Regions from separate parts of the Xanthomonas sp. WHRI 1810A genome, predicted to be linked through region 2. Evidence: riboswitches for the same ligand, from Rfam matches in the RefSeq annotation. Region 2 holds a riboswitch; the other holds the start of a gene.

Region 1 (4,904 bases), on a different contig from region 2:
AGGCGAAGAAACCGGCTTCAACCCCAGCAAGGTCATAGAATTTCATTAACTGTGGAGACATTCGTGAGCTTTGGTAACGCTTCAGAAATCCCCGATGGGGTTGAGAAAGCCAAGGGAATCGACTGGGGAGTGCCCATCGATGCATACCTCATGAACGCTGCGCAGGTCGGCAATCGATTCGCTGCCTCCGTGTATTGCGACCTGTCGGGAGCATCTGCCGACGGGATGACCATCTTGACGCCGCCTGTTCGGCAGTTAGCAGCGGTAGGAAAGTTTGAGATGCTTCAAAGCTTGAACGGCAATGACCATTACGTCGTTGTGACGCGATTCAGTAGCGAGGAAACATGAGTGCTCGCGAGCCATTACCAGGAGCTGTCCTTGAGGCTGGGACGATTAGCTTCGAGCTAGGAATTACCGCGTACCTTTTTGAGCCACAGCTTGTTGGTTTCTGCTTGGAGGGAACCATCTATCTGGATCGAAAAGATAGATTCCAGTCCGGTCGACTTATACGTACTTCAGCGGTAATGGAGTTTGAAACGTGCGGCGGCTACGTGGTTGCTGTGACATGGAGTGGGAGCCGCTATGTCCTTGTGGCAGCGGATGGGCCTTGGGTGCTGACGTTGCCGGACAGGAGATTGGATGAGCCTGCCCCGTATAGCTGAGATGCTTTGCCTAGAGGGCGAGCGGGTGAGCGGTGCGTCGATGGCCAGTAAAGCGACTATCGAACAGAAGCGCAGCCTAATGAGCAAACCCCATTGTGTTGTGTCCGCATGGATACTCATTGATGTCGCAGGTGTTGACCCTGTAATCACTCACGGCGCCCATCTGATGCCTACCGTCCTGTACGTATATCACGTGCTCTCACACAGTAGCGGTCAGTTGTCTGGAGGTGATTCGGTGATGACTGGATATGCGGTTTATATGGATCCGGCAGGTATTTTTGAAACAGTCGATACGGTCTACCTCCTGTTGTCGCACGGCTTTCGCAAGTCAGCGGATATCGAAACCGTGCGCGCTGCTCAAGCCCAAGCCAACAGGATGGCAAGCGTGTCGTTTTCACCTAACGGCCCTCTTAATAAGTAGGCTCCAGACCCGACGTCCTTGCCAGGGAATCTGATGAAAATCACGGCAGTAATCTTCGATGCGTTCGGCACCCTTGCCCGGATAACACGGCCAACACACCCCTATGGTCAGCTGCTGCGCGAAGGAAAGCGGCAAGGCCGCAGTTTTAGGCCAGACGACATGCAGACCCTGATGACCCACAGACTGTGCATTTCAGAGGCGGCTGCACGTTTTGGTATTCATCTGTCGCCTGACCGGCTCGGTCTCCTGGAGCAAGCTCTCAAAGCCGAGCTTGCGAGCATTGAGCCGTTCCCAGATGCCTTAGAAGCCATAGCGATGCTACGGGCTGCGGGCATGCCAACAGCCATATGCTCCAATCTGGCCATGCCATATGGCCCAGCGATTCAACAGATCTTTCCGAACCTAGGTGGCTACGGTTTCAGCTACCACGTTGGCGCCATGAAGCCTTCCCCGATCATCTATCGAAATACCTGTGACTTACTGGGTGTCAGGCCTGGTGATGACTTCGGCAGTCATGGACGAGTCGTGATGATTGGCGACTCGGCGCGATGCGACAGGGACGGGCCTCGCCAATGTGGTATCAGCGGCTTTCGCTTACGCAGGGGGGAGGCAGAGGGATTTTCGAGCCTCACTGACTTCGCAAAGGTTGTGCTCACCGACGCGTAGTAGTGCAAGTTGAGTCGGGCTGATGCTTACAAACCACTACATTTTGCGCCAAATCAACGCAGGGATTATTCGGATGTAAATAAGCTCGCTGACCAACTCAATCAACGTTTGGGTGATGACTGCTGCCGCAGCGAGCCCTCTGATGTCCTCGGGTCAAGCCAGTGCCAATGGTAGAACTACCAACGAGTTACGTGTGGAGCTACTAAAGGCTACTGATCTCGCCGTGCTGGCCGGCAATTTGAATGCCCGAGCCACGAGTGCACCTGCCAGGGGCGCCAAGAGTATAAAACCGATATAGACAGGGATGACAGGCAGCAACTTGTCCATGTCTCTGACCACTGCAGCAATTGCGAGCCGATGACCACGACCAATACAGCCGCCATAGCCGGTAGCTTCTTCTGACTCCATAGTGATCGGTCGCTCGTGCAGATGGATAGTGGGAAACGAGGGTGTGACGGTGCCCCCGAAGAAACACCGTCAGGCGCTGAAGACCGATTAACGGTTGATGGTTTTCATCATCTGCGCGGTGTAGCGCTCACCTTGTACAGGCACCTTGGCCAGAACCTCACCAAGTTCGCGAAGGTCTTCTACGGTCAATTCCACGGTTGCTCCGCCTACGTTTTCTTCAAGGCGATGCAGCTTGGTTGTACCTGGGATAGGCGCGATCCACGGCTTTTGTGCCAGCAGCCAGGCCAGTGCAATCTGGGCGGGGGTGGCTTGCTTGCGTTGGGCGATTTCATCGATCAGTGTGACGAGATGGTGGTTGGCCTCGCGGGCACCGTCTGGGCAATTGCATGAACTTGACCAGCCATTTGCATTCGACTTGACCAGTCGTTTGCATCCGACTTGACCAGTGCGCATGATGCCAGTGTGAATCCTGCCCGGGTGGCAATGACGGCTGCCGGGCTTCTGTCCTATCAAATAATCAGCACGCGCTTAGGAGAGGAACATGAAAGGTTTTCTGGTCACTTTCTTTACTCAACAGAATCGTCGCTATCAGGGAAAGATGCTCGGCGACTGGATCGTTGATTTGGCGAAAGAAATGGGACTGCGGGGTGCGACTCTGTCCACAGGTATCGAAGGCTTTGGGCATACCGGCCGGCTGCATTCCTCGCATTTTTTTGAACTAGCGGATCAGCCTACCGAAATTCGTATGGCCATTACCGAGGACGAATCTGTGCAGTTATTCAAGCGATTGGAGCTTGAAGATATCTCGTTATTTTACATAAAAACCCCAGTTGAGATGGGCTTCGCCGGAACAGAAGTCACCTAGTCTGGCCTGCTTTCATAAGCGGTGACTCGAAGACGCCTACGCTTGCCTCGTGCTCCGAAACACGATTTTACATTTTGGACAGAGCTCGCTAAGATCGGCTCATTGGAGATGGCATTCCTCCATTAACCAACCGCTGTGCCCGTAGCAGCTGATGATGCCTACAGAAACCTGATCAACCAGGTCTGTAGGCGTTCGCGCCCAGAATCCCCTTTTTGGTCAGGCCCACTTACATTTTTGTGGCTGGCCAAATGTCTAAATTTCGACGACCTGAACAACTCGACTTACTGCCCTATATTGCGAAATGGCTTGCGCTTGCTGGTCTTGTAGCTCTTTTGGCAGGCTCTGCCTCTGCGTTATTCCTCCTTTCTTTGGATCATGCCACCCAGTGGCGAGAAGCCCATCCCTGGGTGCTCTGGCTCCTGCCAGTTGCTGGCTTTGCCGTGGGACTTGCGTATCACCTGATAGGCAAACCAGTTGATGCCGGAAACAACCTGATCATCGATGAGATCCACGATCCTAAAAAGACTATTCCCTTGCGCATGGTGCCGATGGTGCTAATCGGAACCGTGGTTTCCCACCTCTTCGGTGCATCTGTGGGACGTGAGGGAACGGCGGTGCAGATGGGCGGCGCTCTTGCGGATCAATTGACGCATGTCTTTCGGCTACGCCGCGAAGATCGCCGGGTGATTCTCATGGCCGGTATCAGTGCTGGCTTTGCGTCCGTCTTCGGCACCCCTCTTGCCGGGGCTTTGTTCGGACTTGAAGTGTTGGCCATCGGACGCATGCGTTACGACGCGCTTTTCCCTTGCGTGGTTGCGGCAATCGTTGCTGACCAGGTGGGGAAAGCCTGGGGAGTGGTTCATACGCATTACGTCATTGGCGAAGTGGTTCCCGTGCAGCTCTGGAGCGTCATGGCTGTGGTCGCCGCTGGGATTATCTTCGGCCTCACTGGCCTGCTATTCGCGACGACCACCCATAAGCTAGGGGCTTTCGTTAAACGACTTATCTCCTATTCGCCATTACGACCATTCGCCGGCGGCCTTCTGATCGCAGTGGCAGTGTGGGCGCTTGGTAGCAACCATTACACCGATGTCGATAAGTACATCGGACTGGGGATTCCGAGCATCGTCCAATCCTTTCAAATGCCAATGGCTCCTTGGGACTGGCTTGGAAAGATGTTGTTCACCGTTGTCTCCCTGGGGACTGGATTCAAGGGCGGCGAAGTCACTCCGCTGTTTTACATTGGAGCCACCTTGGGGAACGCGCTAGCGCCCCTCTTACATCTTCCCTTCGGCATGCTGGCTGGTATCGGTTTTGTCGCTGTCTTCGCTGGTGCAGCTAATACGCCACTGGCAACCATTGTCATGGCCATGGAGCTCTTCGGGCCTGAAATTGCTCCGCTTGCAGCCATTGCCTGTATCGCAAGTTACCTCGTATCCGGGCATACCGGGATCTATCACGCCCAGCGCGTCGGTCACAGCAAGCATCACCGTCCTCTGCCGAAGGAAATCCGGCTCTCCGATATCAAGCAATTTCATGCTCAAAGTGAATCCGCCAGCGAGCGCAAAGTGACTTTTATTGGGGAAGAGAAATGACCGAACATCGCCAAGATCGCCTGACAGCTTTGCAGCTCTATTTCCCTGGCGCTAGTCGGGCTCGAGTTACAAATTTCTGGCATCACCTGAGTGCGCCCGCACTTGCCCAACACCTTCTTAAAGTCGCGCAGAAAGCCAAGATTGATCAGGTCATGCTCAAACCGATTTCTGCGGGCTATTTGACGGGCCATCGCATTTCCCATCATCACCCGGAGCTTGGTGATATGCGTCATCCGCAGTGTCTGGAATTGCTGGATACAGAGGTCAAGCTGCGCACCTTCCTGCGC
Region 2 (4,904 bases):
ACTGGCGTTGCGGCTGAGCATCCCTGTCTAGGAGAAACCCATGAAAGTACTATTTATGTGTACGGCAAATAGCTGCCGGAGCGTTCTCTCGGAGGGGTTGTTCAACCACTTGGCCCCGAGCGGTTTTACTGCCGTCAGTTCGGGCAGCTTCCCAAGCGGGCAGCTGAATCCCCGCGCCGTGAGCACGCTGCGAGCGCTAGGCATCGATACCACACATCTCTACAGCAAAGGCTCAGAGGTTTTTTCGGACTCACCACCGGATGTGGTGATCACCGTGTGTGATAAGGCTGGAGGCGAACCCTGCCCGGTCTATTTCGGGCCTGCTGTCAAAAGCCACTGGGGGCTTGCCGATCCTTCCAATGTTGAAGGAACAGATAGCGAAATCCAGGCCGCATTTGACGCAACCGTCGTCCAGATTAAAAAGCGTTTCGACGCATTCTTCAGTCTGGTTCATTCGGCGCTCACACCGCAGGAATTGAAGCGCGAACTAGATCGAATAGGTGAACTGTAATGGACGAATTTTCCTTGGAAAGCAGTCTAGATCTACCTAACCTGGATCAGTCGCTAATCGACGTCGCCACACTGGATCGCCTGCAAGGCAACGAGCAACCGACGCACAAGCCACGCATCTTGTTGCTGTATGGCTCAACCCGTGAGCGCTCTTTCAGCAGGCTACTGGCCCAAGAGGCCGCGCGCATCCTGACTCTAATGGGAGCCGAGGCCTTCATCTTTGATCCCTCGGGTCTGCCTCTCCCTGATGACGCTCCGGAAGACCATCCAAAGGTTAAAGAGCTGCGGGATCTGGTTCTGTGGTCAGAGGGACAGGTGTGGTGTTCGCCAGAGCGTCACGGTGCAATGTCTGCTGTGTTCAAAGCCCAGATCGACTGGATTCCTCTCACGATGGGCGCTGTCCGCCCCAGCCAGGGCAAGACGCTGGCGGTCATGCAGGTCTGCGGTGGATCACAGTCGTTCAACACGGTAAACCAGCTGCGGATCCTCGGGCGCTGGATGCGGATGATCACCATCCCAAACCAGTCGTCAGTACCCAAGGCCTTTCTGGAGTTCGACGACGCAGGGCGTATGAAGCCATCTGCCTACTACGACCGTGTTGTGGACGTGATGGAGGAACTGGTGAAGTTCACGCTGATGGTTCGGGGCCGGGAAACGTATCTGGTAGACCGCTATTCGGAGCGCAAGGAAAGCGCCGAGGCACTCTCGAAACGAGTCAATCAAAGATCGATTTGAGCGACCAAGGGGATAGAGAATGAGCAACACCACAGTAAGGAATGCGCAGATTTCGGACGCTCAAGCCATCCAGGCAATTTACGCACCGATGGTTGAACGCACCGCGATTTCGTTTGAGCTTGAGCCCCCTACCGTCGAAGAGATGGCCAAGCGGATTGGGTCGACTTTGCCGACTTACCCGTATCTGGTAGCGGAGCGAGACGGCCAAATCATCGGCTATGCATATGCCAGTCAGCATCGGGCTCGTGAGGCCTATCGCTGGTCGGTCGACGTCACCGTTTATATATCGCCAGAAGCGCACCGTAGCGGGGTCGGTCGGGCACTGTATGACGTGTTGCTACCGACATTGAAAAGGCAAGGCTTTCACGCAGCCTATGCCGGGATAGCGCTGCCTAACGATGGCAGCGTGGGGTTGCACGAAGCACTTGGCTTCGCTCACATAGGTACGTATCCAGAAGTAGGATTCAAGCAAGGCGCTTGGCATGACGTTGGGTATTGGCGTATTGCGCTTGATGTTTCGAGTCCGCCGAAACCCACTCTGCCGTTTATGGATATCAGTCCGCAGGTTTAGGTTGCGCAGGTCGACTTGATGGGCTGCGAGTGGCAATCAGGGCTAGTTTGACGGTCGAGAAGATATTGGCTTTTTCTCATGTCACTTGGCTCTCGCGAGTTCTGTGAAATCGACCGGCTGCTTATGGCCGAAAGCTGCCCTTCGTATTCGGCCGCTTTGGAACCTCATGCAGCCTTTGGAGGATCAGACGGACTTTGGCACATGGGAGTAGGATGTGCTCCGGATCCTCAGGGCCTCTGAGTTTCGCGAGACAATCGACCCGGCTTGCAGGACCAACAGCCGTGGTAGCCAATCACGAACTCATGAGATAATTACTAAACATCGCAGCGTTAAGCCTGGCTATGCGTTGCGGTTTTCAGAGCGTGGAATCGAAAGTTTTCCGCAGAAACAATTGCCCTGATTCAGGAAGGTAGGCTGCCCTGGGCGCTAGGCTCAGTTTCACTACACGTCGTGGGCTCGCTGGTAATGACGGCTGCCGGGCTTCTGTCCTATCAAATAATCAACACGCGCTGAGGAGAGGAACATGAAAGCTTTTCTGGTGACCTTCTTTACTCAACAGAATCGTCGCTATCAGGGAAAGATGCTCGGCGACTGGGTCGTTGATTTGGCGAAAGAAATGGGACTGCGGGGTGCGACTCTGTCCACAGGTATCGAAGGCTTTGGGCATACCGGCCGGCTGCATTCCTCGCATTTTTTTGAACTAGCGGATCAGCCTACCGAAATTCGTATGGCCATTACCGAGGACGAATCTGAACAGTTATTCAAGCGATTGGAGCTTGAAGATATCTCGTTGTTTTACATAAAAACCCCAGTTGAGCTGGGCTTCGTCGGAACAGAGGTCACCTAGTTTGGCCCTCTTTCGTAAGCGGTGACTCGAAGACGCCTTCGCTTGCCTCGTACTCCGAAACACGATTTTACATTTTGGACAGACCTAGCTAAGATCGGCGCATTGGAGATGGCATTCCTCCATTAACAAACCGCTGCGCCCGTAGCAGCTGATGATGCCTACAGAAACCTGATCAATCAGGTCTGTAGGCGTTCGCGCTCAGATTCCCTTTTTGGTCAGGCCCACCTACTTTTTTGTGGCTGGCCAAATGTCTAAATTTCGACGACCTGAACAACTCGACTTACTGCCCTATATAGCGAAATGGCTTGCGCTTGCAGGTCTTGTAGCTCTTTTGGCAGGCTCTGCTTCTGCGTTATTCCTCCTTTCCTTGGATCATGCCACCCAGTGGCGAGAAACCCATCCTTTGGTGATCTGGCTCCTGCCAGTGGCTGGCTTTGCTGTGGGACTTGCATATCACTTGATAGGCAAACCCGTTGATGCCGGAAACAACCTGATCATCGATGAGATCCATGATCCTAAGAAGATCGTGCCTTTGCGCATGGTGCCGATGGTGCTGGTTGGAACCGTGGTTTCCCACCTTTTTGGTGCATCTGTGGGACGTGAGGGGACGGCGGTGCAAATGGGCGGTGCCCTTGCCGATCAACTGACGCATGTCTTCCGTCTGCGCCGCGAAGACCGTCGGGTGATTCTCATGGCCGGTATCAGTGCTGGCTTTGCGTCCGTCTTCGGCACCCCTCTTGCCGGGGCTTTATTCGGACTTGAAGTATTGGCCATTGGACGTATGCGTTACGACGCGCTTTTCCCTTGCGTGGTTGCGGCAATCGTTGCTGACCAGGTGGGGCAAGCCTGGGGCGTGGTTCACACGCATTACGTCATTGGCGAAGTGGTTCCGGTGCAGCTGTGGAGCGTCATGGCTGTGGTGGCAGCTGGGATTGTCTTTGGCCTTACCGGCCTGCTATTCGCGACTGCGACCCACAAGCTCGGAGCCTTCGTTAAGCGGCTTATCACCTATTCACCATTAAGACCCTTCGCCGGCGGCCTGCTGATCGCAGTCGCAGTGTGGGCGCTCGGTAGTAACCATTACATTGACGTTGATAAGTACATCGGGCTAGGCATTCCGAGCATCGTCCAATCCTTTCAAATACCAATGGCCCCTTGGGATTGGCTTGGAAAGATGGTGTTCACCGTTGTCTCCTTGGGCACTGGATTCAAAGGCGGTGAAGTGACACCGCTGTTTTACATCGGTGCCACCTTGGGGAATGCGCTGGCTCCCCTCTTGCACCTTCCCTTCGGCATGCTGGCTGGTATCGGCTTTGTCGCCGTCTTTGCCGGTGCAGCTAATACGCCACTGGCAACCATCGTTATGGCCATGGAGCTCTTCGGGCCCGAAATTGCTCCGCTTGCAGCCATTGCCTGTATCGCAAGTTACCTCGTATCCGGACACACCGGGATCTATCACGCCCAGCGCGTCGGCCACAGCAAGCATCACCGTCCTCTTCCGGAGGAAATCCGGCTCTCTGATATCAAGCAATTTCATGCTCAAAGTGAATCCGCCAGCGAGCGGAAAGTGACTCTTGCGGGGGAAGAGAAATGATTGAACATCACCAAGATCGCCTGACAGCTTTGCAACTCTATTTTCCTGGCGCTAGCCGGGCTCGCGTGACCAGCTTCTGGCACCACCTAAGCGCACCTGCACTAGCCCAGCACCTCCTTAAAGTTGCTCAAAAAGCAAAAATTGAGCAGGTCATGCTCAAGACGATTTCTGCAGGTTATTTGCCAAGCTATCGCATCTCCCATCATCACCCGGAGCTTGGCGATATGCGTCATCCCCAGTGTCTGGAATTGCTAGATACAGAGGACAAGCTGCGCGCATTCCTGCGCGACCACGCTGACGAGTTACGCAAAGTGCGAGCAGTTCTTCTCTTATGTGAGTTACCGCTCACTGACGCGTCGTAATTCAGTTTGAAAACAGCTCGGAAATGAAGAGGTACGGCCGACCGAAGCGTCGGTCACTCGCGACATTAGAGGATGTAGCTATGAACGGCTTTCAACTGACGTTTTTCACCGAACAGAGTACCAACTACCAGCACCTTCCACTGGGAGAGTGGTTGGTCGAGTTCGCCAAGCGAGAGGGCGCGTTGGGTGCGACGTTGGTGAGCGGTACAGAGGGGCTAGATCATTTGGGGCATTTGCATACGGCGCATTTCCTCGGCGGTGCCGACCATCCCGTCACGGTGACTA

The links. A riboswitch is a leader RNA that binds a small molecule or an ion and turns the genes downstream of it on or off. The one in region 2 is predicted to bind fluoride.
Positions count from the first base shown of each region.
Region 1: linked by a shared signal. The riboswitch ahead of ABQX22_RS18800 (voltage-gated chloride channel family protein) and the one ahead of ABQX22_RS03080 (voltage-gated chloride channel family protein) in region 2 are both predicted to bind fluoride.

Region 1 is NZ_JBEGED010000013.1:32,383-37,286, forward strand. It holds gene ABQX22_RS18770 (metallophosphoesterase) at 1-49, shown strand, start outside; gene ABQX22_RS18775 (hypothetical protein) at 64-348, shown strand; gene ABQX22_RS18780 (DUF6957 family protein) at 640-1,083, shown strand; gene ABQX22_RS18785 (HAD family hydrolase) at 1,117-1,749, shown strand; gene ABQX22_RS18790 (aldo/keto reductase) at 2,245-2,610, opposite strand; gene ABQX22_RS18795 (DUF190 domain-containing protein) at 2,699-3,022, shown strand; fluoride riboswitch at 3,118-3,190, shown strand; gene ABQX22_RS18800 (voltage-gated chloride channel family protein) at 3,271-4,617, shown strand; gene ABQX22_RS18805 (hypothetical protein) at 4,614-4,904, shown strand, end outside.
Region 2 is NZ_JBEGED010000001.1:678,434-683,337, forward strand. It holds gene ABQX22_RS03055 (arsenic transporter) at 1-31, shown strand, start outside; gene ABQX22_RS03060 (arsenate reductase ArsC) at 41-511, shown strand; gene arsH (arsenical resistance protein ArsH) at 511-1,245, shown strand; gene ABQX22_RS03070 (arsinothricin resistance N-acetyltransferase ArsN1 family B) at 1,265-1,816, shown strand; gene ABQX22_RS03075 (DUF190 domain-containing protein) at 2,340-2,663, shown strand; fluoride riboswitch at 2,759-2,831, shown strand; gene ABQX22_RS03080 (voltage-gated chloride channel family protein) at 2,911-4,257, shown strand; gene ABQX22_RS03085 (hypothetical protein) at 4,254-4,619, shown strand; gene ABQX22_RS03090 (DUF190 domain-containing protein) at 4,700-4,904, shown strand, end outside.